2 regions of the Paenibacillus sp. alder61 genome follow, and region 2 is predicted to be linked to the other one. Evidence: a T-box and tRNA genes for the amino acid it is inferred to sense, from the RefSeq annotation. Region 2 holds a T-box; the other holds one or more tRNA genes.
The links. The T-box of region 2 lies ahead of tyrS (tyrosine--tRNA ligase). A T-box ahead of a tRNA ligase gene usually reads a tRNA of that ligase, here a tRNA-Tyr.

Region 1: it has a tRNA-Tyr gene. The T-box ahead of tyrS (tyrosine--tRNA ligase) is inferred to sense a tRNA for this amino acid. The anticodon was not compared.

Annotation. Positions count from the first base shown of each region.
Region 1 is NZ_JAIUDG010000020.1:57,724-73,830, forward strand. It holds gene LBW89_RS20085 (response regulator transcription factor) at 1-603, opposite strand, end outside; gene LBW89_RS27745 (helix-turn-helix domain-containing protein) at 722-1,267, opposite strand; gene LBW89_RS20095 (DUF6171 family protein) at 1,446-1,721, opposite strand; gene LBW89_RS20100 (alpha-N-arabinofuranosidase) at 1,728-3,230, opposite strand; gene LBW89_RS20105 (ArsR/SmtB family transcription factor) at 3,410-4,333, shown strand; gene LBW89_RS20110 (zinc-binding dehydrogenase) at 4,396-4,554, opposite strand; gene LBW89_RS20115 (glycoside hydrolase family 44 protein) at 4,592-7,864, opposite strand; gene LBW89_RS20120 (GNAT family N-acetyltransferase) at 7,970-8,428, opposite strand; gene LBW89_RS20125 (ribonuclease H-like YkuK family protein) at 8,553-9,125, opposite strand; tRNA gene LBW89_RS20130 (tRNA-Tyr) at 9,266-9,348, opposite strand; tRNA gene LBW89_RS20135 (tRNA-Trp) at 9,359-9,433, opposite strand; tRNA gene LBW89_RS20140 (tRNA-Glu) at 9,447-9,520, opposite strand; tRNA gene LBW89_RS20145 (tRNA-Leu) at 9,671-9,760, opposite strand; tRNA gene LBW89_RS20150 (tRNA-Gln) at 9,765-9,836, opposite strand; gene LBW89_RS20155 (hypothetical protein) at 10,046-10,246, opposite strand; gene LBW89_RS20160 (VOC family protein) at 10,728-11,486, opposite strand; gene LBW89_RS20165 (SDR family oxidoreductase) at 11,740-12,603, opposite strand; gene LBW89_RS20170 (Rrf2 family transcriptional regulator) at 12,698-13,114, opposite strand; gene LBW89_RS20175 (VOC family protein) at 13,290-13,718, shown strand; gene LBW89_RS20180 (alpha/beta fold hydrolase) at 13,757-14,761, opposite strand; gene LBW89_RS20185 (polyprenyl synthetase family protein) at 14,927-16,107, opposite strand, start outside.
Region 2 is NZ_JAIUDG010000018.1:65,200-81,306, forward strand. It holds gene cax (calcium/proton exchanger) at 1-300, shown strand, start outside; gene LBW89_RS18900 (DUF1507 family protein) at 381-671, opposite strand; gene LBW89_RS18905 (HPr family phosphocarrier protein) at 855-1,100, opposite strand; gene LBW89_RS18910 (aminopeptidase) at 1,182-2,297, opposite strand; gene LBW89_RS18915 (hypothetical protein) at 2,439-3,272, opposite strand; gene LBW89_RS18920 (sensor domain-containing diguanylate cyclase) at 3,934-5,925, opposite strand; gene rpsD (30S ribosomal protein S4) at 6,395-6,994, shown strand; gene tyrS (tyrosine--tRNA ligase) at 7,187-8,440, opposite strand; T-box leader at 8,516-8,793, opposite strand; gene LBW89_RS18935 (transglycosylase domain-containing protein) at 8,949-12,053, shown strand; gene acsA (acetate--CoA ligase) at 12,125-13,849, opposite strand; gene LBW89_RS18945 (GNAT family N-acetyltransferase) at 14,129-14,761, shown strand; gene LBW89_RS18950 (acetoin utilization protein AcuC) at 14,793-15,986, shown strand; gene LBW89_RS18955 (5'-methylthioadenosine/adenosylhomocysteine nucleosidase) at 16,004-16,107, opposite strand, start outside.

The DNA.
Region 1 (16,107 bases), on a different contig from region 2:
AACGTAAAAAGCGGGGACATAGCCGTCCTCATTTAAAATGGCACCTAGCATGGCTTTGAGACCGCGCAGCAAAAATTTTCGATCCGCGGCGGATTTGAAGGCGATAGCGAGAAATTTGCCTTGCTTGAAATCCGGAAAGCAGGCGTTAAGCGAAATGGCGGCGTCCCCCGCGGCATTATTCTCCCCTGCGAGCAGCTCGGCGATCGACGATTCAATGGAGGCAAGACGCCTAGCTCTTCTCTGCTGTTCCGCTTTGGCGAGCAAGTGCCTCACCTTTTGTTCATCCACCGGTTTTAACAAATAATCGTTCGCCCCCAGTTGCAGGGCCCGCTGAGCATAGGCAAAATCCGAGTAGGCGCTCATGATGACGATGCTTTCGCTTCCGCCGCGTCGTGTTAAATGATCCACGAATTCAAGACCGTCCATCACTGGCATCTGGATATCGGTGAACACCAAATCGATCGAATGGACGCCTACCCTTTCCAAGGCCTCCGCCCCGTCCCTGGCGTCAAAAATGTTATATTCCGGCTTCAACTCCTTAAGCATCCGGGACAATCCCTTTCGGTGCTTGGGTTCGTCATCCACAACCAAAATATTCAGCATCTGTCATTCCCCCTTTGCCGCATTTGAAAAAATGCCCATGAAGGGATTCAAGTAAATTGGAAGTTTAAACTGCCACGTTTTACAAGATTTCCTGCATGAGCATCATCGAGAGACTGTATTAGGCTTTTGAGTTGGAGCAGAACACGGATAAATATTTGACTTCGTCCGTTACGAGCACATACTTATGATTTTCAACCGAATCAAAATACAAGCTGTCGCCGGCGTTCAATGTATATTCTTCTTTTCCGACGTAATAAATCATGGTACCTTCAAGCACATAAATAAACTCTTGACCGACATGGGAAACGGTTCTTTTTCCGGTTTTCCCCTTTCTGGCGACGAAATAGAAGGGCTGCATCCACTTCTCCGGGCGCTCCGCCGCGATCGCGGAAAAAGCATATCCCTTATCCGTCTGGACCATTTTATCCAGGCTCATCCGGTGCGTGGTGAATACCGTTCCGTTTAAGTCTTGGTCGTCCAGCAAAATGGAAATTTTGGTTCCGAGCGCTTCGGCTATTTTGATCAGCGTTCCGATCGGGGGGACCGTCTTCCCGTTTTCGATTTTGGACAGCAGGCTCTTGGTGAAGCCGCAGGCCTTGGCGATATCATCCAGACTCCGGTTCTGGGCCTTGCGTATCTTTCGAATTTTACTGCCTAGTTCCACAAGCGCGTTCTCCTAAATTGAAATGAATTCAACAACGTTTACTAAAATGAAACACGATTAAATTAGAATTGTCAATAAATTTTAACATTTTCCCATAGACAATTTAATTTTTCCGTGAAACTTTCCCTTCGCAAGGGTTAAAAAAACAAGGCTGCCGATTTAGGCAACCTTGTCATCTTCACGATCCTATTTCAGCCTGCCACAACCCGCCGCCGGGCAAAGGGCAAGAACGCTCCTTCAGCCAAGCCACTACCGGAATGATGCAGCCGCAGGACATGCAGGTCCCGCCGTCCATGAATTTCGGACATTCCCCGCAAATTCGCAGCCGTTCCTCATAGCTTTCTTGGCTGACCCGGCGTTCGGGAGCGAACATGGTGGTCTTGAGCAGCCGTTCCATCTGGGCTTCCGTGACTTTATAATCGTCCCGGCATGCCTTGCAAGACGTATCCGCCATGCCGAATCAACCTTTCACCGCCAGTTTTAAAGTCGTAACCGACATCGGTGGAAGCGTTACGGCCAGCTTGCCGTCCTCTTCCGCAAAATCGTCAAATGTCCGGGGCTTTACGTTTTCCGGCTGGTCAAACGTGTTGTGCGCATCCCATTTGTCGCCCGTCAGCGTCGTTCCCGTGATGACGACATCGCCTGAAACCAGGCCGCGCAGGGCGAGTTCCACCTTTCCATCCGCCTGATGCTGCAAATTACAGAAGCTGATATGGATATTACCTGCCGCGTCTCGCGATGCCGTAGCCGTCACCGCGGGAATTTCTTCGTCACCGATCCGGTAACTGCCGGTCTCCAAGGCGAGCTCGAGCGATTCGGCATCCTGATGCACTTTGTACATGTCGAACACGTGATACGTCGGCGTCAGAATCATTTTCTCGCCTTCCGTCAAAATGACGGCCTGCAGGACATTCACCGTTTGGGCGATGTTCGCCATTCTTACGCGGCCGCTGTGCTTATGGAAAATGTTGAACGTCAGTCCGGCGACCAGAGCGTCCCGGATCGTATTCTGCTGATACAAAAATCCGGGGTTGGTGCCGGGCTCGACATTATACCAGGTCCCCCATTCATCCACGATCAAACCGACCCGGCCGTCGGGATCATATTTGTCCATAATCGTGCTGTGCCGGGTAATCAGCTCGTCCATGCGGAGCGCCTTCTTTAGGGTAGAGAACCAGGCGTTCTCGTCGAATCCCGTCGCCGCCCCTTTATCCTGCCAATTGTCGTTCGGCAGCGTGTAATAGTGAAGCGTGATCGCATCCATGAATCTTCCCGCCTCGCGCATCAGCACTTCCATCCAGTTGTAATCGTCCACATTCGGACCGCAGGCGATCCGGTGAATCTTATTGCCGTCATAATTACGGACATATGTTTGATAACGGCGGTAGAGATCCGCGTAATATTCGGGACGCATGTTCCCGCCGCAGCCCCAGTTTTCGTTCCCGACGCCGAAATAAGTTACCGACCAAGGCTCCTTGCGGCCGTTCTGAGCCCGCAGTTCCGACATCGGGGAAACGCCGCCGAACGTCAAATATTCGACCCACTCCGACATTTCCTGTACGGTGCCGCTTCCCACATTTCCGTTGATGTAAGGTTCGCACTCCAATTGGGCGCAGAGCTCCATGAACTCATGGGTGCCGAAATGGTTGTTTTCGACCACACCGCCCCAGTGGGTGTTGATCATCCGTTTGCGGTTCTCTTTCGGACCGATGCCGTCTTTCCAGTGGTATTCGTCGGCAAAGCAGCCTCCCGGCCAGCGGAGAACGGGAATTTTAATTTGCTTAAGCGCTTTCACTACATCGTTGCGGATACCGTTTGTATTTGGAATGGAGGAATCTTCGCCAACCCAAATTCCCTCGTAAATGCATCTGCCCAAGTGTTCGGAAAAATGTCCGTAAATATGGCGGTCGATTTTTCCCCGGCCTTGATCGGCGTTTAAAATTCCTTTTAAAGTCACGATCATCACTCCCTCATAATTAATATAATTATTAATTAATTCACATTTACATAAATATTATATCCATGGAATTCCATCCTCGTCAATTCCTTTTCAGGTTATTTCGAGCATTTTTGTTTTACCTTGCAAACCTGCGAGCACTTGAGTAATATAAATATTAATCATATTTTAAAGGCGGATGCTACATGAAATTAGACCTCTCACCGGATTCGCTTCCTGTATACGAAGCGCTTGCCAGCCCGGTACGCTTGCACGTATTGCGGCTATTGGCCGAACGGCCGATGAACGTGAAAGAATTGGCCGCCAGTACGGGCCTTTCCAGCGCCATCATGACGATGCATGTCCGCAAGTTGTCCGAAGCGGGACTGATTGCGACACAAATGATGCCCGGCAAAAGCGGGCTGCAAAAAATGTGCTCGCTTGGCGTCTCGGCCGCGGAAATCCGTTTTCTCGGAAACGCTCTACCGCCCCGCCAAAGTCATCGCGTTGAAATCCCGGTCGGCCACTATTCCGATTTCTACATTGAACCGACCTGCGGTCTGGCGACGACCGACAAAATTATCGGCACTTTCGACGATCCCCGCTATTTTTGGGAGCCGGAACGGATTGACGCCGCCGTGTTATGGTTCAATAAAGGATTCATCGAATATAAAGCCCCGAATTATCTGCTGTCGAGCCAGCAGCCTACGGAGCTTGTGTTGACGATGGAAATCGCCTCGGAAGCCCCCGGTACCAATAATAATTATCCGTCCGATATCACTTTCCGGTTTAACGGCGTCACGCTGGGCACCTGGACGAGTCCGGGGGATTATGGGGACAAGCGCGGCAAGTTTACTCCCGACTGGTGGCCTTCCCAAACGAATCAATACGGGTTGTTGAAGCGGCTGCGGATTACCGGCAAGGGGACGTTTATGGATGGATTGCGGCTGTCGGACGTGACGCTGGAGGACATCGACATTCGCCGTAGACAGTGGACCTTCGGGTTATCCGTGGAGGACGATTCGCTGCATATCGGCGGATTGACCTTGTTCGGAAAAGGTTTCGGCAACTACAACGAACATTTGATCCTGGAGCTGTACTATACGGAGAACGTCTCCGCCAAAGACTAATGTGCCAAAAGAGCATGAACGGAAAATTCCTCCTCCGCTCATGCCCTCTCGATTTAACCGACTTATTTCATCTTCACCGCCACTTTTCCTTTGGCCCGACCGGTTTTGAGATACGCCAGGGCCTCTTCCGTTTGCTGAAAATCATAAACCCGATCGATGACGGGCCTGATTTGATTCCGTTCCAACAAGCTGCCAAGATCTGGCGTTGGGAATTCCGGCAACCGATACGGTCCTTCCAAACGTGCGCACCTGTCAGCTTCAGTTTGCGCTGAGGACGATATGGCATGCGGTCAGTTTCGGAATCGTGTAAGTAAACCGATTATCTTCTATACCGCTGACCGGCTGACGCTCCGTGATCGCGGCGTTCTCGCCGTCGAACGCCCAGACGCGGGCCGACTTGTAAGTGGTTCCGCCGGCGATGTTAAAACTCGCGTTCATTTCAAAATCATTGTTTTTGTTCAGCACGATCAGATGCAGATTATCGTCGCTGTCCCGGTATACGGACCCGTAGACCGAACTGTTTTCGATATCGGAGGTTTCGGCTTTAACCTTTGTGTCGCCGAATTTGGAATTGTTGCCGTCATAGTCGTTGTACAGTCTCATCGCCAGAGTGATATACGTGGAAGGTTCGACCCCGCCCGTCATTCTCCAGAAATGAGCCATATACACGCCGTACTTGCCGTAGATCCCCAGGACGTCCGCCTGGGCAATCCCGCCGTACACGTTGTTTTCCGCGCCGTAGTTATATTCCGTAAACGCGAGCTTCGTTCCTGGATTGTACGTATCGATCGACTGCTGCAGTTTCGGAATCAGCGGGAAAAACGGACTGTGAAACAGGAAGAAACGGCTGTTCGATTCGGAATAGCTCGGATCCCATAGCTGGCGCGGGGCCTGCACGCGGGCCAGGTTCGTCGCCAGCACGTTGTTGCCAGCTTTATCTTGAATCCGGTGTCCTCCCGCGGAGGTCTCCGGATACCAGTGGAGATCCAACACGTCGAGCAGACGCTTGCCCCCGAGCTTCTCGCCTTCCACCCGGAAATGGTCGAGATAGTAATCGACATACCATTCATAATTTCCTTGCACTTGCGGCCAATCCGGAGCTCCTTGCATACTGTACATGTCGTCGAAACCAAAGGTGGCCGGCCCGAAAATTTCAGCTTGCGGGTCCACCTTTTTGACCGCTTTGGCTGTCGCCAAACCCTTGCTCAAAACTTCTTCCGCGCCAGCCGGTCCCGGATGAATGTACTTGTGGTTATCAACCCACAATCCCGGCTCATTATCGAGCTCATAACCGCGAATCCCCGTGGCCGTCGAAGCGTCCCCGTGTTTTTTCACCAGATAATTGACCATTTCATCCATGTATACCGCATCGTCGTTCGGATTTGGAGCCGCATCGAACGGCCCGCCTTTCTCCGGCTTCACTTCCACCCATCTGGATGAAGGCGCCTGTTCGCCATCACGCACATAACCGTCCGCATCCTTTGCCGCATATCCGGCAATCTGCAGCGAAGCGAGCGTGTACGCGCCGTATTGCAGCGATTTGTTGTGGAAGCCGCTGATCCCGATCCCCGGCTCCGTCGGCTTTTCGCTCCAAGGCACACCGCCGTAGTAGTGAGCGACGTAATAATCGCTGTGGTAATTTTCGTCGTCACCGGAATTCGAGGCGTTATTCTCCCAATTGTAAGTAGTTAGACGGTTTCCTCCCACACGGCGGGACGTCCACTTCTCCGTATTGGTCAAATCGTCGTTCGTCCCGTAAATGTAAGGACTAATCGGCGCCCGGTCTTTGGATGTGTCCACGTCGATCTGCACGTCGAACGCTCCCGTCGGCGTCTTTGTCGTGTTTTGCGTCAAAAGATCGGTCCAGGCGCCGAGCGTGGCGTTCTCCTTGGCACGTACCCGGTAGGTGTGCACGGAACCCGGCGTCAGGTTCTCGTGCGCATAGGACGTCTCCAGTCCGTTGTCGTTTACTTGGCCGTCGACTTCAATGTCGTAACCGGTAATTTCCGCGTCGGGCGGAGCCCCCCAAGTCAATTTGATGGACGTATCCGTCTTTGTCACCCGAAGGTTCACCGGTGCCGGAATCACTTGCTCCCCGGTTGTTTTGACCGTAAGAAGGCCGCTCCATGCGCTTTCCTGGGTTGCCGTTTTGGTCTTCACTTTGTACGTGTGGCGGCTTCCCGTTCTCAGCCATTCGTGGGTAAAAGAGGTCCCATTTACCTCGTGAGGGATGCCATCGGCTTTAACCACGTAGGAAACCGCGCCATCCACAGGCTGCCAGGTAAGGGTGATCGTCGTATCCGTAGGAATCGCGGCGATCCCGGTTGGAGAAGACGGCATAACCAGCGGCTCCGGCTCTTCGCCCCAAACTCGCTTACCGTCCAAATAGGAGGTCACTTTTGTAGTAGCCACGGAGCTATTCGAGTCCGTAAACGAATAATCATTGCTTTGATCGAATGAAGGATAATCTTTTTTATAGATCCAGGTACCGATCGTAGCCGATCCGCCCGGACTCAGATTGCCGGCGTCCGGTTTAAAACCGAGTTCCAAATACGTGTCGGCTTTGGCGGAAGGAATCGGCATCGTGGCAAATTGCGGAACCACGGTTTCTTTCGCTACCGTACTCCAAAAGCCGATATTCAGCGGAATATCTTCGTCATCCACCGTAAAATAATACCGGACCTTCAGATCGCTCAGTTTTATCGCCCGGCTGCCTGTATTCGTAATTTTAAAATTCGGCCCCAGCGTGGATGTCGACAACTCCGTCGGGTTCCACGAGACTTCCAGCTTAATGTCGGAAACCGGAGTAATGACATCGGATAGCGTTCGCGCCATGACAACCGGACTCCAGTCGCTGGTCATTTCGGCATTCTTCGCCCGGATGCGGTAACTATGCTGCGTATCCGGCTCCAATCCCGCATGCTTATAGGTTGTAACCGCTCCTAGCTGAAGGACGGCTCCGTCCGCCTCCAACTCATAATACGTCGCGCCGGTGACGGAATTCCACTGTAAGGCGACCGAGTCTTTTTGCGGCACGGCCGTCAACCCGGTTGGAACCGGCAGCGTTACCGGCCCTGTCCCGCCGCCTCCGACCGCAAACTTCGCCGCGCCGGCGAACCATTCGTTCACGCTTGAGCTCCAGCCCGAACCGAACACGCCGAAACTGATCCAATAATTCCCCTTGGTTAGTGTCCCCGGAACGTTCCAGACGACCGGCACCGTTTTCGTTTCACCGGCCACGACATGGATCGGATCGATAATGATTCGGTCGACCGGCTGCAGGGAGTCGTCATAGATTCCCACATCGAGCATAAGCGCGCTCGACTCCGAGGAAGTGACCTGAATTTGAATCGTCGTGCTTGAACCCGGCTGGACTTCCCCGCTCTCGGCGGTCGCCGTTGCGGTAATCTCCGCTTTCGCCAAAGCCGTTCCCGGTTCAGCAGCGAAAAAGACGCCTCCAAACAACATCAAGAACGCCAAGGTTACCGCAGTCCAACGTTTACTTGCAGACCATGCAATTTCTTTCTTCAACTCCTAACCCACTCCTGTTCCTCTTTGGTTTCTTTTGCGTTGCCGAGGAACATCTTAGCACGTTCGAATTTTGAATTTTGTATGGCCGGTAACAGATTTCCAAATTTAGTACATGAACTCCATCGGCGTAAATCGGATTCCGTTAACCGTCCTCTCCTTGCCGGTCTCCGTAAAACCAAGACGACGATAAAACGGGACGGCCAAGCGCGAGGAATTTACCGTCATCCGTTTGATGTCCGGCAGGCACCGGCAACGCTCCTCCACGGTACGGAACAACCGATTCGCTATCCCTTGCCGGTGGTGCTCTCTTTTTACGAATAACAAGAATATATGACTTTCTCCCATCGTGGCTATAACGCCGATCCACTTCCCGTTTACCTTACTCCCCCAAAAGTGGACCTCTCCTCGTCTGAACCGCTCTAACAACGTCTCGTACGAGATGACCTGTTTAAAAGCCTCTACACCCTCGTCGGTATACTCCGGAGCTTCGAATTCCCGAAATACGCTCCAGACCAGTTCTAGCGCTGGACGGATATCTTTTTCCTGCAGCCTGACGATTTCCATGTTCAACCTCCCCAAAATATTACTCCTATCATCCAGGGTTGAAGAAAAAAATGCAATAAAAAAGAAGCGATGGCTAAAGCGCAGCCTCCGCCTCATATTTAGTCCTACCGCCGCGGTTCTCAAATCAAACAACCTTGAAGGGATACGGCTTTTTGGTTTCGCGGTCCGCGATGCTTACCATTACCGACTCCGGCTTAACCCTTGCGATCAAACCCATCGCTTCAATGCGACCCACCATTTCGGCCAGGTAGGCTGCGGTTTTGTTTTTCGGCCCGCTCCCGCCGTCAATATCCACGATAAACCGGATATCCGCGCCCTGTTCCATGTGCGGCAAAATGATATTTTCAAGGGCGGCTCGTTCTTCATAACCGAACTGCCCAGCAATTTCTTGACTGAAAGAGGTCTCCAAGGATAGCTTTTCTTGAACGGAATAGATTTCCCGGGGCAGGATCACCTGACGGCTGCATAACCAAGCTCCTTTTCCGACTCGGTACACCACAATGTAACTGACGAATTTGGTATGCCCCGGATGCGTCTGTGCGTCGGTCGTGATCACAAGATCATAGACGCCCCTCGGATCGGCCGCGACGAATCGGGAAATCCGATTCAGCACTTCGCTAAATTCCAGATCCTGCTCCGTCGTATTCCGGAATGTCGTTTCATGAATAAATGGGTATTGACGTGTTTTTCTTTTCATGGGATTCACCTGTACTGCAAGGCTGGCTTCTTCCTTTCGCTTTGGATTTGACGGTCCATGGATCGGACCGGATTTGCCCATCGAGCGGCAATGTTGGTTTTTTTATTCTTATGTTATTGTGGCCGCCAAGTGAACAGAAATGTACCGAGCCGGATTCGAACCAGCGCGCTTTTTACGGACCAGATTTACAGTCTGGCGGTTTCAACCTCTCACCCATCGGCACTTGTTAAAATTGGCAGGGGCCGTGGGCATCGAACCCACCTCAGTCTGCTTTGGAGGCAGACTCGCCGCCGAGGACATGGACCCCTATTTGGAGAAAAATGACGTGGACGGGGCTTGAACCCGCAAATCCCGGCGTGAAAGGCCGGTGTGTTCTCCAATTTCACCACCACGCCATGAAAACTGTGTTGATGGACTACGGTAAATCGTGGCTTGGAGCGGGCTTAACTCCCGCTGATTTTTTACAGCTTGTGTTTCGTTCGGCCACCATTACTAACCCGACAAGTGACCGACTCACACTTTGCGAACCGTATGTTATGTACTTTTGGTGCGGCCGGTGGGACTTGAACCCACAACCGAAGCTGGCGCTTCACGGGTTTTTAAGACCCGCATGTCTGCCATTCCATCACAACCGCATGTCTGCCTCTCCAGGGCTCGAACCTGGGGTCGCGGCTTCAAAGGCCGTCGCCTTACCGGCTTGGCTAAGAGGCAATATCGAGAAATTAACCGGTACATACGTTCCCCATGGGGATCAAAAAAAGACTACTCCCCTTCCAAGCGTTCCATTGAACCGGCCCCTTTCAACTTCATAAGCTGACAAAGGCAAGCACAAATGGACCACTTGCGAAGGTGCAAGCAGCCTTTTACGTACAAAGCTATGGATCTACGGATCTGGATTCAGAACGGTCCGCGATTCACAATCACGTCAGTACCGTTCCTCCTCCTTTCGGGATGATACGGACTAAACGCGGTACGTAAAAGCTACTCATAATCGGCTCGAGATAGGCCTGATCTAAGCCGGCCAACAACTCGTTATTCTCGCATTCGCGCCAATCCTGGCTGGATGGATGCGTCTCGTTGAACATGGTCTCGGCATAATAAGGCGTAAAAAGTTTTTTCATAACCTATCCCTTCCTTTCTTCGTAGATTTGTCGTACTTTCGTTATCCGATATTACTTTCATGCATTATCGCTTTAATGTTTTACCGTTTTACTGATTTGATGTTATCACGGCTTTTTTTGGGTGTCAACCCTTTTTTTACTTTTTTTCGATAACATAGATGCAAAAAAGCCGCCGAGTTTCCTCAGCGGCCTTATATCCAAAACGTATAGACATATTTTTGAATGCCTACGCAGTACCTGTACGAATACAGGAGGATATTTCGAGCACTCCGCGTGAAGAGGATGAAGATCTATTCCGGGCACGAAGAAATAAGCGGCTCTCCTCATAAAGGGACCACTGTTCCAAGTTTGGAATTTCAACGAAAAACATCCGTGTTTTCATCCTGGTTCACATCCTTTCCTGCGCAGCTTCCATAATTTTTACCAGATTAAAGCAAGAGCCTGTTTTTTGTCAAGCAAAAAATAAAAATCCCCACTCTTCCTAGCTCATCATTTGAGCCACAATAATGCGATGGCCGTCGGGATCCAGCAGAGCCGCTTCCTTCAAGTCGGGAAAATAGCCGGGCTTCCCCGTCAGTTGAAACCCCTGACGCGAGATATATTCCAGCGCCGCATCAAAGTGTTCCGTTTCGAAATATAAAGGCTCTGTGAATGCACCGCCATTCATAAAGCCGTTCCGATCAAGCAAAAGTGCGGCGCCATCTGCCATGGGAACCGAGTATATCGCTCCGCCTGCCGCGGAAGCATCATACGGGACGCCCAGCAGATCGGAATACCAGCGCGCCGTCTCCGGGATATGCTTCACATCCACAAACACCCCGCCTATTTTCGGCAAAATCGGACTTTCCGTTATGAATTCGGTATCCTCGGCCGGAGAAGCGCTCCAGCAAACCATCTGCGCATTTCCTTCGGGGTCGCGGAAATTGAAATACGCCATTGTTCCGTGATATTCCGGCTCAAGGATGGTCTCACCCTTCTCTAGGACGTATCGGTAAGCTTCCTCCAAATTTGAGGTTTTGAACATGATCCTTGGCTTCATGCTTTCATCCCACTCCGGGTTTTGCCGGTTTGCCGTATTCGAATCAAGGATCAGATGAGTTCCCTTAAACTCAAACCAATACACGGGCCCGCCGTTAAGCCGCTCCTCAAAAACCGGAAGGCCTAACAAACGGCTGTACCATTCCGCGGATTTCCTTAAATCCGTTACATGGACGAATACACTGGCAATCCGGTTCTCCAACGGGGAAATCGATGCGGATTCAAAGATGGCGCTTTCACGGTTCTTCAGTGGAAATCAACTCCTTCGGCTTATTTCATTAAGCTGATAAAATCCTATAAATTTGATCTAATTTTATCACAACTAAACCAAACCTTCCATGACTCCCCTCTTGGATCAGCACGATTGTCCGCAAATAAAAAAAGCCGCAAGAAAGGATATTCTTGCAGCTTTGATAGGTTGGATCTTACCACCTGCGGCACAAAACTCAGCCCAATCAGGACAAAGTCCGGACCAGTTGACGGAGCGCATCGTCCAGCGACGTTAGCGGACGGCCAAGCACTTTCTCGAAATCGTCGCTCCGGATTTCCAAATCCCCTTCCCGAATGCCCTGTTGAATGCTGACCAGCATCGGAATGACGAAATCGGGAACGCCGGCATTTTTCATGATTTCCGCGTAAGTCGCATCATCGACCTGCTGTACGGGAACCTCTTTCCCCAGCACCTTGCCGACTGCGGATGCCAATTCCTCTTGACTGAGCGGTTTGCCGGATAGCTCATAAATCGTATTTTCGTGGCCTGTTCCGGACAAAACCGCCGCCGCGGCTTCGGCGTAATCCTGCTGTGAAGCCCATCCGACTTTACCGCTCCCCGCCGAGGTTACCCACGGTGCTCCCGCGAGGACGCCTTGAACGCTTGAGATTTCATTCTCCAGGTACCAGTTGTTGCGCAAAAAAGCGTACGGAATGCCCGTCTTCATAATCGCCTTCTCTGTCTCTTGATGGGTAGGAGCCAGGAAGAGCTTGCTGTCCTGAGCATTGGCCAGGCTGGTATAGGCAATAAAGCCCACCTTTGCCCGGACGGCCGCCTCAACGGCGTTGGTATGCTGACGGATCCGTGTTTCGTTATCCCCGTCCGCGGAAATCAGCAGCATGCGGTCGACTCCCGCAAAAGCCAAATCAAGACTTTCGGGAACATCAAAGTCGCCTTGACGAACATCCACACCCAAGGCCCGCAAGTTTTCCGCCTTCTCCGGATTGCGTACGCTAACGGCCAACTGGCTGGCCGGCACGGTTTTCAGCAGATGTTCCACCACTTTCTTGCCCAGTTTCCCTGTCGCTCCAGTTACTAGCATCTTCATATACCATACCTCCATATGTGTTGTAATGTTTATTGTTATAACTATTCATGTTACAACAAATGTATAAAATAAGGCCTCTTCAAGAGGCTTATTTTCAATTGAATCGGTGGATCAGTTCATCCAGTGTCGTTTGTGCCAATCTTTGCTCCATAGCGGTTTGGGCCTCGGCCAATTCCTCCTGCAGAACCTTCTCGATATTCCGGCCCACCTGACATTGAATGTTGGAATTCTCATGAATTCGGAACAGCCGGTTCTCTTCCGTCACATGGACGGCGCGATATATATCGAGAAGCGTGATTTGAGCCGGGTCCCGAACCAATGTAGCTCCACCTACTCCCGGACGGACATCCACCAGCCCCGCTTTTTTTAACATGCTCATAATTCTGCGGATCACTACCGGATTCGTATTTACGCTCCCTGCGATAAAATCTCCGGTACAGTCCACAGGGCTTATGGCAATCAGGGAAAGGGTATGCACCGCTATAGAAAAACGAGTGCTAATTTGTTTCAAGTAATCACCCTCCAGTTGTAACCATTATAGTTACTACTATCGATTATGTCAATTTTTTTCGCAACGAATCCGACTATGACAAAACCTGTCACTATCTGAGGGTATACTGATTACAAACCTAGACCGATAAATCGCCGGACGGGTTAACCTTACTATTCGAGGAGCTGAGTTTACGATGTCATTTCAAATCACCCCCTTCATTATGCTGAACGGCCAAGCCGAGGAAGCTATCGACTTCTATGAAACGGCACTAGGGGCCAAGACGCTGTTTAAGCAAACTTACGGGGAGGCGCCGGATGCCTCCGGAGACACCCTCCCCCCTGGGTTACGAAGCAGGTTAGCCCATTCCGTGTTAAAAATCGGAGAAGCCGATCTTTTTGTTGCGGATTCTCTGGAAACCACCGCATCCACGGATCGGAGCGAAACCGTCCAAGTCTGCATTACGACGCCTGACGCCGAAACGACCCGGCGTTTCTTCGACGGCTTGTCTGAGGGCGGTCAGACCGTTTTTCCTTTGCAGCAAGTTCACTTCAGCGAAGCTTACGGCATGGTCAAAGACCGGTTCGGCGTCACCTTCCATCTGTTTACGCGGCGCCGTCAGTAAAGAGAAGCTCGGCCGGGCACCATTGCCCGGCTCTTTCTTTAGAAGTTCCCCGCATCGCGAAGCACTATCATTTCTTGTAAAAACCGTTCCGGCTCTTCGTAATGGGGCATATGAGCCGACTGCTCAAACACGATCAGCTTCTTGGCCGGTGCGTCCAGCTTCTCAAGGTACCGGGCCGCCTGATCGCTTGGCGTGGCCTGATCGTAAGCGCCCAGCAGGAAATAAACGGGCACCTCGACCCGGGGAACCACCTTCTCCAAATGATGCGTCAGCAGCTGCCGGTGCAAATGCTTCACACTAAACGTGACTCCCCGAACATAACGGAGTTTATCGAACACCGTATACTCTGGTGCGGACCAAATGGCTCTGAAAATCTCCCACCCCTTTTTGCCATGAACCTTGCCGCCGTATTTTTGTAAAATAACCGAGTACTTCCACAACCCTTTTGTAAAATGGCGAAACGGCGGCTCACCGATGGCTCGCAGTTCCCGCACCGCTTTCTCGTCCCCTCTTTTCGCCGCTTCCTCCAGTAAATACCGATACGAGTCGGTTAAACAATCCAAGAGTCCTACGGCCTGACAAAGTCCGATGTAAGCGCGAATGTGCCTCGGATACCGCTGAGCGATCAACACGCCGAGGATCGTTCCGAAGGAGTGGCCCAGGACAAACAACCGCTCGATCCCCAGCCTCCTTTTGACATAGGTGATGACCTCGCCCGCATCCTGAACCAGTTGCTCCAGATTCATTTTGGACGGATCCCGTTTACCCGCCCGAAATGACTTGCCCGCCCCCCGTTGATCCCAATGGATTATCGTAAAATGCTTCTCCAATTCCGTGTCCAAAAGATGTGACAAATACATGTGGCTTTGCCCAGGCCCGCCATGAACGAACAACAGCGCGGGATTCGTCCGTTTCTCTCCCCGGATCAATATCCACTGGTCTACGTCTCCGATAGGTACAGCCTTCAATTCCGCAACACTTTCGCGTTCCTCTTCCCCTACATGATTCAAAAAGGGCGGTGTTTTGCCTGTTAACCAGCTCATCCCAATTCCTCCTCCAACTCAAATAGTCAACGTTGGCTATTTGCCCATATCTTATATTAGACAATATTGTTTAGTCAATATTGGATATTTTCTCAGACAAACGAAAAAAGCAACGCCCTTTTATGAAAGGACGTTGCTTTGAAAACTAGGCCGTTTACTGTCATCCTAATTGTCCCGGACGATGATATAGTTCAATAAGTGCTTTAAAAAACCGGTAGTCAACGGAAGCTCCTTCACCGCTTCCATCGCGAGGCAATAGTGCTCCCACATCGCCTGAGCGGCCCCGTCCCGCCCAAGAATCGTCACAAAGGTGGAATTGTTGTTTTCGACATCTTTGCCGGTAGGCTTCCCCAGCAATTCAAGATCGCCTTCCCCGTCCAGCAAATCATCCTTGATTTGAAAAGCGATTCCTGCGTGGTAGGCCACCTTTTTGAGCCATGCAATGTCCGATTCTTGCACTTGTGCAAGCATTGCGGGGGCGACGAGCGAGACTTCAAAAGCGATCCCCGTTTTATAGAAGCAAAGTGTGTTTAATTCCTCCAAAGTCAGCACTTTTCCTTTTGAGTTCAAATCCATCGCTTGACCCATACAAATTTCCCCCGCCTTGCGGGATAAATATCGCAATACACTCAGCACGGTTTTGCTGTCAAACCCATCCAGGGAGGCCTGCTCTTCAATCGCTTTCTGAATGAGATAAATCCCCGTCAATTCGGCGATGGCACTATTGTGTACCTGATGGAGGGTCGGTCTCCCCCGCCGCGTCGCCGAATTGTCCTGCGTCGGCAGATCGTCGAAGATCAAGGAAGCCGTGTGCATATACTCCAGCGCATTCAATAACGGCTTTAAGGCGGAAGCTTCCAGTCCGTATTCCTTAACCCCCATCACCCATGCGAGTACGGGGCGGATTCGCTTGCCGCTCCCCTCCAGACTGTAGTTGGCCGTATCGATGAGCAGCCCGTTTGCCGCAGGTAAAGCGTCAGGTCGGGGGATCTTCAACCATTCATTAATCCAGGCGCGGGCGGTTTGGATCGTTGTATAGAATTCTTCCTTTTCCTTGTGATTGTTTCTCATCGTTAAAAGCAGTTGATCCCGCAGCAGCTTGTCAAAAAAGTCCACGTCTTCCGCTTTTCGTACCATATACTGGATCACTTGGTTCAATTCCGGGATTCCGGCGGCGAAGATCTCCATGATTTCGTTATATTTATCCCGGCCGACACGTTGTTGGTATCGTTTCAGGCCATTGATGGCCCGATCCAGAATAATTTCGCGCGTTAACGGGTCCGATTGATAAACGTGGTGTATCAGATGAGATATGACGGTCCAATATAATTCAAACGGGTTGATTA
Region 2 (16,107 bases):
GCCGCGGAACACAGCGCGGCGATTATGCTGGCGATGAAAAACAAAATCGGAGCCGCGGTCGAAATCGCCGTCGGCAGCAGTTTGCAGATCGCCCTTTTTGTCGCGCCGGTCCTCATCTTCGTCAGCCATTTGTTCGGCAAACCGATGGATATCGTGTTCACGGTGATCGAGCTTGCGGCCATCGGGGTATCCGTTTTTATCGCCAAATCGATTACACAGGACGGTCAGACCAACTGGTACGAAGGTTTTCTTCTGCTGGCCGTTTACCTGATTCTCGGCGTTTCTTTCTTCCTCGTCTGATCAAGATATCAAAAAAAAAAGCGCATGGCCCTCTGGAGGGTCATGCGCTTTGTAATATAACCGCTGTATAAAGGCTATGGCTACTGCTGCTTATTGTTCATCGCTTCGTAAAGCGTAGCCAGATTCCGCTCCAGCTTGCTCAGGATCTGCTTGCCTACCGTTTCCTGAACGAGTCCGACGCGTACCGCATAATCGACTTGTCTGGAGAAACCGTACATCTGGGTATCCAATACTTCCTCATAGAGAGGGCAGTAACGTGTAGCCAGATTCTCCATCTGCACTTCGATCAGCTTTTCTATTTTATCGGCATCTTCTTTCAGAAGATTCAGCGCTTTAAGATTCAATTGCTCCTGCAAATCAGATGAAGTCATGTTCATCCCCCCTATGTCCTCCAAGTCTCCACACATTCATATTCTTAATATTAGACGAAATCGGGGGCCAATACAAGAACCTCGCCAAATAATCGCCGTCCCGGAAAGCTTTGCCGGTCAAGCCTGTGGACAAATAAAAAAGCACATCTGCCAGGGAAAGGCAGATATGCTTCTTGGACCCGCTTACTCGGCCACTACCTTCACGTCCAAACCGTGCTTCGCGAATACTTCCGATACCGCCTTCTTGGCTTCATCCGCGTCCGGCCCGTGAACATGCAGTTCATAGCTCTTGGTATTCACCAGGGTTGTGAAAAGACCTAGAATACTCTTAACGTCGATATACTTGTTGTCCGCCTGCAATACGATCGAAGAAGTGAATTTCCCCGCCGTTTGGGCGATTTCCACAACTGCTTGATTATTTGTGGCCATAGCGATCCCTCCGTGTCAACTTTGAGATAAACATATTATCATGATACATTGAATCCGCTTTCCAGGCAAGGGATTTTCTCCTTATTTGAGGTTCTCCGGATTCAAAGCTTCCAGTTCCGGAAGCACGAAGATGCCGTCTTTACGAATCAGGCGGTCGTCAAAATAAATTTCTCCGCCACCGTACTCGGGACGTTGAATCAGCACGAGATCCCAGTGGATCGACGAGCGGTTTCCGTTATCCGTGTCGTCATAGGCTTGGCCCGGGGTGAAATGCAGGCTGCCCGCAATCTTCTCGTCAAAAAGGATATCCTTCATCGGATGCAGGATGTAGGGATTAAAGCCGATAGCGAACTCACCGATGTATCTGGCGCCTTCGTCCGAATCGAGAATCTCGTTCAGCCGCTCCGTATCGTTGCTCGTGGCCTCCACGATCTTGCCGTTTTCGAAACGGAACTTGATGTTCTCGAACGTAACTCCGTTATACAGGGTAGCCGCGTTGTAACTGATCGTCCCGTTGACGGAATCCCGTACCGGCGCGGTGTAAACCTCGCCATCCGGAATGTTTTTCTGCCCGGAGCATTTTTCCGCCCCGATTCCTTTAATGGAGAAAGTCAAATCCGTGCCCGGTCCGGTGATGCGGACTTTGTCCGTGTTTCTCATCAATTCGGCAAGCGGGTCCTGGGCTTTGTCCATTTTGGCATAATCGAGATTGCACACGTCGAAATAGAAATCCTCAAAAGCTTCCGTGCTGACGTTGGCCAGTTGAGCCATGCTGGCGTTCGGATAGCGGAGTACGACCCATTTCGTATGCTTGACCCGCTGCTCACTATGTACGGGATGGGAATACAGGGCATTGTACATCTTCATCTTGTCTTCCGGCACATCGGAAAGGTCGTTCACGTTGGAGCCGGCGCGGATACCGATGTAACAATCCATCATTTTCATCCGGGCCAAATCATACTCCGCCCATATTTTCATGCCTTCTTCGGTGGCGTATTTCAGTTGCGTGCGCTGAACGGCTTTGTCCGTGAGCTCGACAAACGCATGCCCGCCCTTCTTGCCGATCTCCTCGATAACCGCCTTAAGCAGATCGCGTTCTTCTCCGATCATTTCCACCAGTACCTTTTCCCCTGGCTGCACGTCTACCGAATAACCTACCAAATTCTGCGCCAGCTTCTGGATTCTTGGATCTCTCATTACAGCTTCAGCCTCCTCAAAATAACGGGCTCCCATAAAGCCCTGCGGATTCATCATATGGATCCTGCAATGTGTTGAACAATGGTTAATTCTTCTTACCTATTGTAGCACGGTGTTTGCGCGAAGTCAGCCTCCGGGGGATTAGCGGTAGTTTTCAAACCGGTTGTCCGTCAACAGGGCCTCCTTTACTTTAAGCCCCAGTCTGTTCGGGTACACCAATTCGGTTTCCGACGTCAACCGGGTCGGCAGCCCGTTGTGACGGTCGATGGTCAGGTGGTAAACCACCTTGGCTTCGGATTGGTCGAGCATCGTCAACAAGCGTTCTTTGCTGTCCGACCAGGCCTCGTTCAGTTCGGCCTCCATCCGGGGGCGGCGGGGCGCTTCAACCTGCTGCAAACGCGTCTTCCAGCCGTTCTTCACCGCCTCCATCTCCTCCGTTAACTTTGCCTTCAGGCGGGCTTTGGCCTCATCCGGGTCAAGCTCGATCCTAAGCACCTTGGTTCCCCGGGCCGCTCCTTTATCCGAACTCATCACTTTCCGCGCGGTCCGAATCCCCTCCAACTGATCCAGCGGGTTCAACCGGGCGAGTCCCTGGAGGACGGCATCCCCCTCGTTCGCTTCCAGACTCCAGTTCCCGCTTTTCCACAGCAAGTTAACTTGATAGGCCTTCGCCTTGGACTCCGCGGTCCTCGGCAGCCGGCCTGTTCCCTCCGCCGGAACGGGAAGAACCGTGGCCATTCGCAGACGGTGATGATCGTCCAGCTGACCCGAATAAGCGAATGATTCCGTAAGCTTGCCTTCAGCCCCGCTAAACAAAGCCGCCTCGCCCCGGAACGTAAGCGAGTCGCATCCGGCGAGCCCCGACCAGGTGACCCGGTACCATTGCTCCGGCGTCTTATTGTCGCGAAGGCTGCAGGAGACCAACAGAAGAACGGCAAACAGCAGAGACATGAAACTATAGTATGCGGATTTCATTTCATTCTTGCGCCCCTCTACTTCCGGCAACTAGGATGATCCGGAAAACGTATTTACGCAGTATCCTTTCCCGCCCGTTGGAAACTATGCGCAAATCAAAACCACCCGTGTGAACGGGTGGTTTGCTCTAAGGCTATAAGCCTTTATTACCGGCTCGCGTCTAAAGGCGCTTGCTTTCACTACGTTCAAGCTACATGCGCCGTTACCGCTTTTGCCTATCTCTGAAGGGGTGCGATTATTTACTAAACCCCTAGTACCTCGTCAAACAACCTTGATAACATAAAATTCCTGCATATCTGCATGCTTTTTTCCTGTTTGGACTCAAAATTTCTAAATACCTGCAAATCTGCATGAATTTTCGACGAAACCGGCTCGTTTCTCTAAAATCGCTGGAAATGCCTGCAGATTTGCATCTTTTTTCGCATTCCCCCGGGAATCGGCCTAAAACACCTGCAGATTTGCATCTTTTTGGAGTTCGAAGCCTGGAAGCACACAGGCGCCCTCTTTGGATGTGATTATGATAACCGACCCCATCAGGTGGTTTTTGACTATAAGCATCACTATACCCCCCGCATAGCAGGTGGTTTCGCACGCTTCACCAGCTCAACTGGCTAAAGCCCCAAACAAAAAGAACGTCCACCAAGACGTTCTTGCCAATTGGTCATCGTTCCCCCTCGGGGCTAAGGCCGATCTGCGTTTGATTCCGGCCGTTCTTCTTCGCTTTGTAAAGCGCCATATCCGCCAGATAAAAAAGCGATTCGACGCTGATTTTATCGCTCTCCTGGTTCCATTCCGCAATCCCGCAAGAGACGGTGACCCGGGGTTCGCACTCCGCCGCTACCTGAAGGCGAATCGCCTCGGCGATCTGGTAGCCGCTATGAATGTCCGCCCCCGGCAAATAAATAGCCAACTCTTCGCCCCCCCAGCGGGCGGCGATGTCCGTTTTGCGCACCGTACGCAGAATGATCGAACAAACCTGTTTCAGGATTTTATCCCCAATCTGATGGCCGTACGTATCATTGACTTGCTTAAACAGATCGATGTCGACGATGATGAGGGAGCCGCCTTCGTCCCGCTTCTGGAAACTCTGGATCCGGTCATCCAGATAGTGCCGGGCGTACAGGCCGGTAAGCATATCGTGATTGGCCATTCGCTGCACTTCGGCATGCAGGGACGCATTGGCTATCGCAAGACCGATGTGAGAGGACAGCACCTGCAATAGCCTGTAGTTCTCGTAGGAGAAAAAGCGTTCCGCCCGATGGGCCAGCATAATCGCCCCCATCCCCTCGCCCCGCACGATCAGCGGAGCTACGATCAACGACCGGGAGTCGGTTTCATCCATCAGCTTGGAGCTTACCTTTCCGTAGGCCTTGTAATCGGATAAAATCACCGGCTCCCTTGTGTTCAGTACAAGTCCGCTGAAGCCGTAATCCTTGGAAAAAAACGCTTTGGACAGGGCCGGGACATTCGACGCCATCACTTCAAAAACTTCGCCTTCCTTGTCCAACTGCGTGATGCAGCAAAATTCGGCCCGGAAAATGGAAAGGAGCTCCTCGGTGGCGAACTTGAAAACTTCCTTCAGCCGCAAGCTCTGATTCAGGCGCTTCGTCAATTCGTTTATAAGCCGGAGCTCACTGACCAGAAGGTTCGACTGCTCATACAGCTTGGCGCTCTCAAAAGCGGATCCCGCGGTATCCGCGAGCATGCTGACCAATTGCAGATCCACCTCTTCGACATCCCCGGGAGGCATAACCAAATGAAAAACGCCATAAACCCCTTGTTTTCCCACAAGCGGGACCGCGATTTCCAGGCAATCTTCGCCGTCGCCTCCCCCATTCCCGGAACGGAGGGGCACGCCCTCCATGAAGGCCCGCGCGCAGATGCTATCCCGCGCCTCCTGCAGTTGCAGGGATTTAACCCGTGGATCCCGACTCAAGTAATCCTGGGACATCAGCAATTCCACATCGGCTTCCGGAAACAAGCCGGCGATTCGCCCGAACACCTCGGTTAATACGGAATCCACGTCTTTCTTATCGTGCAGTTCTTGAATGACCTGGAACAAAATCGACCGGCGATATTCTTCCCGTTTGGCCAGCTTTTGAACGTGCAGCAGGTCGGAGATAAACATCGCTTCAAATTCCTTATAGAAGCAGGTTTTGAAAAACTGGGCCGCCATCACGACCCAGCTTTCGGCGAAATCCGCCGCTGTCTCCGGGCCGCGAATCGTACATCCCAGCACGGCGAACAGCTCGGCCGTATGCCTGGTCAGTACGGGGGCCGCCACACAGAAGCCTCCCGGAAAGCGGGAAATGACCACCTGATTCTCCTTGAGACAGCGACGGGTCATCTCGACGAACGTCCGCTCCGTTTCAGGCGGCGGGGAATCCTCTCCGGATTTTACGAACTCCCCGGCCGAATCCGTAACAAACCATTCCGCCCGGTAAGAAGCCAGCGTCGAGGGCAGCTGGGGGGCCCAATTACGGCAGGTATTCTCGAGCAATGCAATAATATATGGATAGTCATGAGACGTAATATCCATCAATCTGAGCCAGTTGATCGGATCCTGATCTTCCTCGGGATTCCAACTCGGCAGAGTGTAGATTGGTGTTGGCATGAACGCTTGCATCGAGTCGTCTCTAGTTTGTTTTGTCATGTAAAAGCTCCTTTTCGCCGCTCCCAGCCCCGCAGCGAGATAATTTAAACGAAGCCGTCTCACTCTGCCTTTTAGAATTACACGAATATCATAGTAATATTTGTTCAGTTCCTTGTTTATATGTTCATTTTACTATCTTCGTAGCCGTTTTGCATTATAATTTGCTTCATTTTCAAAGTATTATTAGGCCCAAAGGCCTATCGTCAAAATCCTTTATATTTAAACAAAATCCACCGCTTGACAATACTCGCCGGGGTCCTATAATATATATTGTTGATAAAGACTGGATAGAGTCTTTGATTAGGGCGTAAATCATGCGAAGCACCCTCTCGGTTTTTGTTGCTGACAAGACAGCGGCTGAACTTTCTTGTCAGAGAGCGGATTATCTATCCTCCGCCCGCCCAAACAAAGCCCGCGCAAGTAGAACCCTACCCATAAAATTTTATGATAAAAGGAGTCTACCTATACAATGGCACGTTACACTGGTCCTAAATTTAAACTCAGCCGCCGCCTTGGCATTTCCTTGAGCGGAACAGGCAAAGATTTGAAACGCCCTTTCCCTCCGGGACAACATGGTCCTAACCAACGGAGAAAGGTATCCAACTACGGTATGCAGCTTTTGGAGAAACAAAAACTGCGTCACATGTACGGTTTGGGAGAAAAGCAATTCCGCACTTTGTTTGCCAAAGCGCAAAAAATGCCGGGTATTGCCGGTGAAAACTTCATGGCGCTGCTTGAAAGCCGCCTGGACAACCTGGTATACCGTCTTGGTTTCGCCAACTCCCGTGCGGGTGCCCGTCAATTGGTTTCCCACGGTCACATTACCGTAAACGGCAAGAAAGTGGACATCGCTTCCTACCGTGTAAGCATCGGTGACGTCATCAGCCTTCGCGAAAGAAGCCGCGGTTTGTCTTCCGTTAAGGAAGCTCTGGAGAACCGCACGCATCTTCCAGCTTACCTGGAATACAACGATACGGCGATGGAAGGCAAATACATCCGTTTGCCTGAACGTTCCGAGCTGTCGCAAGATATTGACGAGAAACAAATCGTCGAGTTCTACAACCGTTAAGATTCGCAAGCTAACCGGTCCAAGTCGCTCCGACTTGGACCGGTTTTTTTATGAAAATCCCCCTCTTCCGCCACTCCAGCGATTAACGGAAGCTATTCCCGTTATATGCTAACTGCAACAAAACCGAAAAAGACCTGACCCGGACACTCACCCGGATCAGGCCAATCAGGCATTATAAATCTATTTGGCAGTTTATCTAACCAACAGCTTGGCGAATTTACGCTTGCCGACCTGAATGACTTCGCCTCCGGCCAGGGCGATCGCCGCGTTGACATCGGTCAACTTCTCTTCATTGATCTTCACGGCTCCCTGTTGAATGCTCCGCTTCGCTTCCCCGTTTGACGAAGCAAACCCGATCAGCGTGAGCAGCTTGATCAGCTTGATGCTTCCGTCCTCCAGCTCCCCGGCAGGCACCTCGATCTCCTCGATATCCTCCGGCAGCGCACGCTGCTGAAATACGGTAACAAAATGCTCTTGTGCGCCTTCCGCGGCGTCCATCCCATGGTACATGCGGACAAGCGTATGCGCGAGCTTCATCTTCGCGTCGCGGGGATGAACCGCCCCCGATTTGACGCCCTCGCTCAGCGTCTCCAGCTCCTCATTCGACAAATCCGTAACCAGCTCGTAGTATTTGAGCATCAATTCATCCGGAACCGACATCGCTTTACCGTAGATTTCGTTCGGCTCCTCGTCGATGCCGATGTAGTTTCCGAGGCTCTTGCTCATCTTCTGCACGCCGTCGAGCCCTTCGATCAGCGGGGTCATGATGGTGACCTGCGGGTCCTGGCCGTATTCCTTCTGCAAGGTTCGGCCCATCAGCAGATTAAATTTCTGATCCGTTCCGCCCAGCTCGATATCGGTGTGAAGTGCGACGGAATCCATCCCCTGCATCAGCGGGTAGAAAAATTCATGGATGCTGATCGGTTGACCGGTGGAATACCGTTTGGTGAAGTCATCTCTCTCCAGCATCCGGGCAACCGTCACCTTCGCCGCCAGTTTGACCACATCCTCAAACGTCATCGGTGCCAGCCACTCCGAATTGAAGTGTACCTTGGCTTTCTCCGGATCCAGAATTTTAAAGATCTGCTGACGGTAGGTTTCGGCATTCCGCTGCACATCCTCTTCCGACAGCTGTTTCCGGGTTTCCGACTTGCCGGTCGGATCGCCAATGCGGCCGGTAAAATCGCCGATGATCAACTGCACTTGATGCCCCAACTCTTGGAATTGGCGCAGCTTTTGCATGACGACCGTATGCCCGACATGGATATCCGGAGCGGAAGGGTCCAGTCCCAGTTTAACTTTCAGCGGCGTTCCCGTAACCACCGATTTCATGATTTTCTTCTTCAATTCGTCCTCCGGCACGATTTCCACCACGCCGCGGGAGATTACCTTGAGCTGACGCTCGACCTCCGCTTGCTGAGCCTGTGTCAATTCTTCCCACTTCATGTTCTTCATTCCTCCACATGTGATTGAAATTTAATTTTTTGCGCGCTGAAAACGACAAAAAAGCTCCTTCTCATCCCAAGGGACGAGAAGGAGCCGCTCGCGTTACCACCCTAATTAAAACCGCGCATCGCCACTACCGCTAACCAGCGGGCTTGTCGACGCCTCGGTTTTCACCTCATTTCCATAACGGTTTCCCGGTACCGGACTACTGACAGCATGAGCGTGGCCCATGGCGTTCCCCCGGACGGCTCCAGACGGTAATTCAAAGGGGATCCGCCCGTTCGGTTCGCAGCAACCACCGATTCTCTGAGCGGCGGGATTCCGCCTTCTACTGTGTCTATCCAAGCCTTTAACGATATACAATTAGCTATTTTATATCACAGGTTAAATTCCAAAGTCAAACGGAATAAATATGAAAACCCTGGCGAATGACCGGGAAATAGGCTGAAAAATCAACCATATCCCTCTTTTTATGCTATAATGTTGCTGTTAAAAAGGAGGAGCATCCATGGTTCATGAGAACGAAAACAATTCCGGAAAGCTGCAGAGAAGAAACCGGAACAACAAGCCTTCCGCCAAACCCGCTCCCAAACGGAAGCGCGGACGCTGGGTATGGTCCACCCTCGGCTGGCTTGTGCTGCTCGGTTTTGCCGGAGCTTTGTTTGCCGGAGGCGTTGTATTCGGATACGTCTCCTCGATCGTCAAAGACGAGCCGGTGAGATCGCGTGCCGATATCGAGCAAAAAATCAATCATAACGACATAACCGGATTCGCCTACTTCCGGGACGGGCAGGCGATCGGCCAGCTTCGTTCGGAAGAAGACCGGCGGCCTGTCGCCTTCGAAGAAATCCCTTCCTCCGTCATCGACGCGGTCATCGCCATCGAAGACAACCATTTTCAGGAGCACAAGGGCATCGATTTTAAGGGAACCATGCGGGCCGTGAAACAAAAAGTGCTCAAGGAAGACATTCAGACCGGCGGCAGTACGCTGACCCAACAATTGGCGCGTCGCGTGTTTTTGAATTTGGATCGGACGGATAACCGGAAGGTCAAAGAAATTTTGCTGGCTTTGCGTCTGGAGCGTTTCCTTCGGAAGGAAGAGATTCTTACGGCGTATCTGAATAAGGTCCCTTTCGGCAACGGCTCGAACGGATACCAAGTTTACGGAATCAAAGCGGCGGCCAAGGGAATTTTCAACATAACCGACCTGAAAAAACTGAACATTGCGCAGGCCGCCTATTTGGCGGGGATGCCGCAGCGACCATCGGCCTATTCGGCCTTCAACGGCAAGGGCGAATTTAACCAGGAAAACTTTGACCGCGCCATAAAAAGACAGCAGTTGGTGCTTCAGCGGATGCTGGAGGAGAACAAAATCACCCGAGCGCAATACGATGAGGCGTTGGCGTTTGATATCAAAGCGTCGCTCGCGCCCAAGACGAAGAAGGCCTATGAAACTTATCCTTACCTGATGCTTGAAACGGAGCGTCAAGGAGCGATCGTGATCGCGATGATGAACAACCCGGGAATGTCCAAGGAGGAAATCGCCAAAAATTCGCAGATTCTTGAAGAAGCGCGTCAGGAGCTGTTGACCGGCGGTTACCGGGTATACACCACGATCAACAAGAAAGTATACAACTCCATGCACAAGGTTGCGGAGGATAAGGATAACTTCTCGCCTTACAGCAAAACCAAAGGGCTGGAACAAGTGGCTAGCATGATGATCGATAATCGGACCGGCGCGATTCTGGGCATGATCGAAGGCCGGGATTTCCACACGGAGCAGATGAATTACGCTACGCAAATGGTACGTCAACCCGGCTCGACGATGAAGCCGATCGCCGCTTACCTGCCGGCCATGGAGGCCGGATTGATCCAACCGGCGAGCATCATCGACGATTCGCCGGTGATTTTGCGGGACGGCGCGAAAGGATATCATATCCCGGTCAACTCCAGCGGCGGCTATAAGGGGCTTGTCACCGCCCGTACGGCGCTGAACGAATCCCGCAATATTCCGGCCCTGAAGGTATTCAACGATGTGGTCGGCATCGATAAAGCCTGGGATTTCGCCAAGAAACTCGGCATTACGACGCTGGATGAACGGGATTACAGCGCGCAGACGGGCGTGCTCGGCGGCTTGAGATACGGGGTAACCGTCGAGGAGCTAACGAACGCCTACAGCGCCATCGCCAACGGCGGCGAGTTCAACGACGCCTATATGATTTCCAAAATTACGGATTCGCAAGGGAACGTCGTTTATCAGCATAAAGCCGAACCCAAACGCGTTTTTTCCAAACAAACCGCTTACCTGATGACGGATATGCTTAGAACGGTTATTACGAGCGGGACCGGCAAATCCATCAAAAGCGATTTCAAGAATTACGGCAAAATTCCGATCGTCGGCAAAACCGGCACAACGCAAAACTATGCCGATGTCTGGTTTATGGGATATACCCCCGACGTGACGCTCGGGGTTTGGATCGGGTACAAAGAACCGAAGAACACCTTGTCCGATGCCGGCAAATCGCGGGCCCGCTCCATATGGGCCAAGGTGATGAACGAAGTGACCAAGAACGAGAAAGAATTGTTCGTTACACCGGAGTTTTCCAAACCGGACGGCATCGTTACCGCCACGGTATCCGGATTCAGCGGCAAGCTGCCGACCAAGCTGACCCGGCAGGCCGGCAAGATGGTTACGGATATTTTCAACGCGAAATACGTTCCTAAAGAATCCGACGATGTTCTGGTCCGCATGAAGTATATCACCTATAACGAGATCAATTATATCCCGAAGGACACGACGCCTTCGGATATGGTCCGGGAGAAGGTCGTAATGAAGCGGGAGAAACCGATCAAGGAACTGATCGACGAACTGCAGAAGGCCTTCGGATCGATGCGGGGCGGCCACCGCTCGCTGAGCTACTATATTCCGAAGGACGCTGGCGAGGATGCGCCGACGAAGCAGGATCCCCGGGCGGATGACGGGGCGCCGCCGGCTCCCCCGAGCAATGTGAGGCTTAACTCGGGAAGCGTGAGCTTCAGCAAAAACGCCGAGAAAGACGTCGTCGGCTATCGCTTGTATCAATCCGCAGACGGAGGATCCTTCAAGTATACGGGGCAGGCCGCGTTGACCGGGGAAGCGACTTCCTTTAGCGTGGGAGCCCAGGACGGCTTCGCCACCTCCTATTATGTAACGGCGGTTGATGTCGCAGGCAAGGAATCCCAGCCTAGCGCCATCGTAGGAGCCAACAATACCCCGCCCGAAGGGTCCGGGACAAACGAAGGCGAACCCACCGATCCCGCCACGCAGTCAGGCGAGGGGGGCGACTTAGCGCCGGAAATCACGGCTCCTCCCGGAGCTCCCGGCCAGGTTGTAACACAGGTCAACGATAAGGATGTCACGGTGAGCTGGGGAGCGAACGCTTCCGCCGAACAGGTATCCTCCTACAATGTCTATGTCGCGGAAAGCGCGAAAGGACCGTTCAAGAAGCTGGGCAGCACCGCAAGCACCCAGTTCTCGTTCAAGCATGAAGCCGCCGGCGGTTGGATTCAAATCACCGCGGTCAACGACGCGGGTGAGTCGGCCCCTACGGCCGCGGTTCAATACGGCAAGTAAAACAAATAAACCTCCCTACGGTTCCATGGATTGTGTATCCATGCACCGTGGGGAGGTTTTCTCTTTCCGGTTTAATCTTCGATGGTGGACAGATCGCCCGCCGGAAGGTTCAGCTCCCAGGCTTTCAGGACGCGCCGCATAATTTTACCGGAACGGGTCTTCGGCAATTTATCCTTAAACTCGATTTCGCGTGGAGCCGCGTGCGCCGACAGGCCTTCCTTCACGAACCGGGCGATCTCCGCTTTCAGTTCCTCGGACGGCGTATATCCCTCGCGAAGCGAAATGAACGCTTTAATGATTTCGCCGCGCGTCGGGTCGGGTTTGCCGATGACGCCGGCCTCGGCTACCGCCGGGTGCTCCACCAGCTTGCTCTCCACCTCGAAAGGCCCGATCCGTTCGCCGGAGGAATTGATGACGTCGTCGATCCGCCCCTGGAACCAAAAATATCCGTCTTCGTCCATGTAAGCCGTGTCCCCGGAAATGTACCAGCCGGGAATCCGGAAATACTCTTCATACTTCGGCGCGTTGTTCCAGATCAGCCGCATCATCGAAGGCCAGGGCGTCCGCACGGCCAAATTCCCCATCCGGTTCGGCGGGAGGATTTTGCCGTTGTCGTCAATGATGGCGGCCTCGATGCCGGGAACCGGCTTGCCCATCGACCCGGGCTTGATCGGCATGGACGGATAGTTGCAGATCAATTGCCCTCCGGTTTCGGTCATCCACCACGTATCATGGATGCGGTGCCCGTAAACTTTATGTCCCCAGCGAACCACCTCGGGGTTGAGCGGTTCGCCGACGGATAGAATATGCCGGACATGAGAGAGATCGTACTGCTTAACGATATCCTCCCCAGCCCCCATCAGCATGCGGAATGCCGTCGGGGCGCTGTACCAAACCGTAACCTTGTTCCGCTGCAAGGTTTCGTACCAGTCGCCGGGACTAAAGCGTCCGCCGCGAACGACATTGGTCACGCCGTGCAGCCAAGGGGCAAAAATACCGTAAGAAGTGCCGGTAACCCAGCCGGGATCGGCGGTGCACCAGTATACATCGTTCTCACGGAGATCAAGGACGACACTCCCCGTGTGATAATGCTGCAGCATGGCGTTGTGGACATGATAAACCCCCTTGGGCTTCCCGGTCGAACCGGACGTATAATGCAAGATTAAACCGTCCTCCCGGTTGACCCATTCGATTTCCGTCTCCTCGGAGGCGGCTTCCATCGCCGTATTGTAATCCACAATCCCCTCTTGCGTCTCTATATCCTCCCCTACAAGGAAGATCGTCTTCAGCAAGGGAAGCTCATCCCGCTTGACCCGGGGCAGCAGCCCGGGCGTGGTTACGAGCGCTACCGCCCCGCTGTCCTCCAGCCGGTCCTTGACGGCCGTCTCCATGAAAGCTTCAAATAACGGGCCGACCACGGCACCGATTTTAATAATGCCAAGGATGCTGACATATAATTCAGGGCTGCGCGGCATAAATACAAATACACGGTCTCCTTTGGAAATACCTTGGCCGCGAAGCACATTGGCGAACTGATTCGACTTGCGCTGCAGATCCGCAAACGTATACGTCTCGTTCCGCGCCGAATCGCTGAACAAAAGCGCGGGGCGGTCTCCCTTGCCTGCGTCGACATGCCGGTCGATCGCTTCATAAGCGAGATTGACCTTCCCGGTCACATACCAGGAGAACTGCTTCTCCACATCCTCCCAATGAAAATTCGCATACGCCTCTTCATAATTGCCCAAGTTCGATGAAGGCGCGTCCGCTGTAATAATTTCACCTTGCAATTGGCTCATCGTTCCATCCTCCCTTGATCTTTGCAAAAAATATAATAGAATAGATCAAACTCATGAAAACGGATACAAAGTTACTTACATAAGCGGGATGATTTTTGTTCGGGTCGCGAGACAAGCAGTAGAATCGGAATAATGTAACAAAAATCACGATGTCAAGTTATATTTGTGAATAAATTATGTCGGAAATCATTATAACACACGTCTTTTCCTCCGGCTATACTTTTCAATTTTGCATTTTTCTGCTATATGTTAGGGGAACGAGCAAAGGAGGCGGCAATGATGGAACACCGAAAAACGTATATCCGCCATACCCTGCCCCAAGCCGATCGCGAGATCATATTGGAAGGTCCTGTTCCTCCTTCCCATTTGGCCACACTCCGAATGCACCCGGATCTCGACGCTTTCCGCCGTCCCGAAGAGCAGTTGGAAGCGTTGATTGAAATTGCGGGGCTGCCGGAGGGGCGGATCATTATCGCCCGGGAACAGGAGGTCATTATCGGCTATGTGACGTTCCATTATCCCGACGAGATGGAGCGGTGGTCACAAGGAAATATGCCCGATTTAATCGAGCTGGGGGCCATCGAGGTTTCCAATGAATACAGATCCCGCCGGATCGGGTCCAGTTTGATTCGTACCGCTTTCGAGGACGGTCAAATGGAGAAATACATCGTATTTACGACGGAGTATTATTGGCACTGGGATTTAAAAAGCAGCGGCCTTTCCGTTTGGGATTACCGCAAGATGATGGAGCGGCTGATGCAGACCGTCGATATGGTCTGGTATGCGACGGACGATCCGGAAATCTGCTCCCACCCCGCCAACTGCCTGATGGTCCGGATCGGCAAGGACGTTCCGCTCGAATCGAAGGAACAGTTTGACCGGATCCGTTTCCAGCAGCGCTTCATGTATTGAACAAGTCTTCCGAGAAAGGACGCGTGACGCCATGTCTGGAAACGCTTTATTTGTCCATCATGAACAATCGCTGAAGTACCGTTTCCACGATCATCACCCGTTTCACCCGCTCCGGCTACAGCTCACGCTGGACCTTCTGCGGGCCTGCGACGCGCTGAATTCGGAGGAGATGCTAATCACCCGTCCCGCCACGGAGGAGGAGCTCCTCTGGATTCACCAGCCCGCCTACATCGAAGCGGTCAAGGCGCTCAGCGAATCTCCGCCTGACCCGGCGTGGATGGAGCGTGCGGAGCAGTACGGGCTGATGGACGAGGACACTCCGTATTTTCCCGGCATGCACGAAGCGGCGGCTTACGTTGTCGGGGGAACGATCACCGCGGTGGATGCGGTCCTCTCGGGCCGGGCGGACCACGCGCTGCACCTGGGCGGCGGTCTGCACCATGCCTTATCGGCGAAAGCCGCCGGCTTCTGCGTCTATAACGACGCCGCCGTGGCCATCGCTTACGCGAAACGCCGGTTCGGGGCCCGGGTGCTGTACGTCGACACCGACGTTCACCACGGAGACGGGGTACAATGGAGCTTCTATTCCGACCCGGATGTGTGTACATATTCCATTCATGAAACGGGAAAATACTTGTTCCCCGGGACGGGGTTTCTCCAGGAACGGGGTGAACATTTGGGCTACGGAGCCTGCATGAACATTCCGCTCCAGCCGTATACGGAAGACGCCTCCTGGATGGAGTGCTTCGAAACCTCCATTACCCGGCTGATCGGTTATTTCAAGCCGGACTTGATCGTCAGCCTGCATGGCTGCGATGCCCATGCCCTGGATCCGTTAAGCCATATGCACTGCAGCATGGCCATTTACAGCAAAATGCCGGCGATTCTCCACCGGCTGGCCCATGCGCATTGCGGCGGCCGATGGGTAGCCGTAGGCGGAGGCGGCTACGATATGTGGCGGGTCGTTCCCCGCGCCTGGAGCCTGCTTTGGTTGGAAATGAGCCAACACCCGCTGAAAGAGGCGCTGGATCGGGAGGACCGACCGCAAACCGAGCTGCCGCAGAGCTGGGCCGGGAAATGGCAGAGTCAAACGCCAACGCCCCTCCCCGCGTTTTGGCTCGACGATTTGACGCGTTGGGAGGCGATTCCGCGCAGGGCGGAAATTACGGCAAAAAACCGCGAGAATCTCGCGGTTGCGCTTCAGGACTACCCTAGGGTCCCCTAACTTAAGTTCCGGTAAATTTAATTTAAGGCATCGACATGCCGGATCATATCTTCGATAATCTCGAACGACCGCTTGGATGCGATCACGGTAAATTCGGCGAAGTTCACGTCCGCCGTTCCAT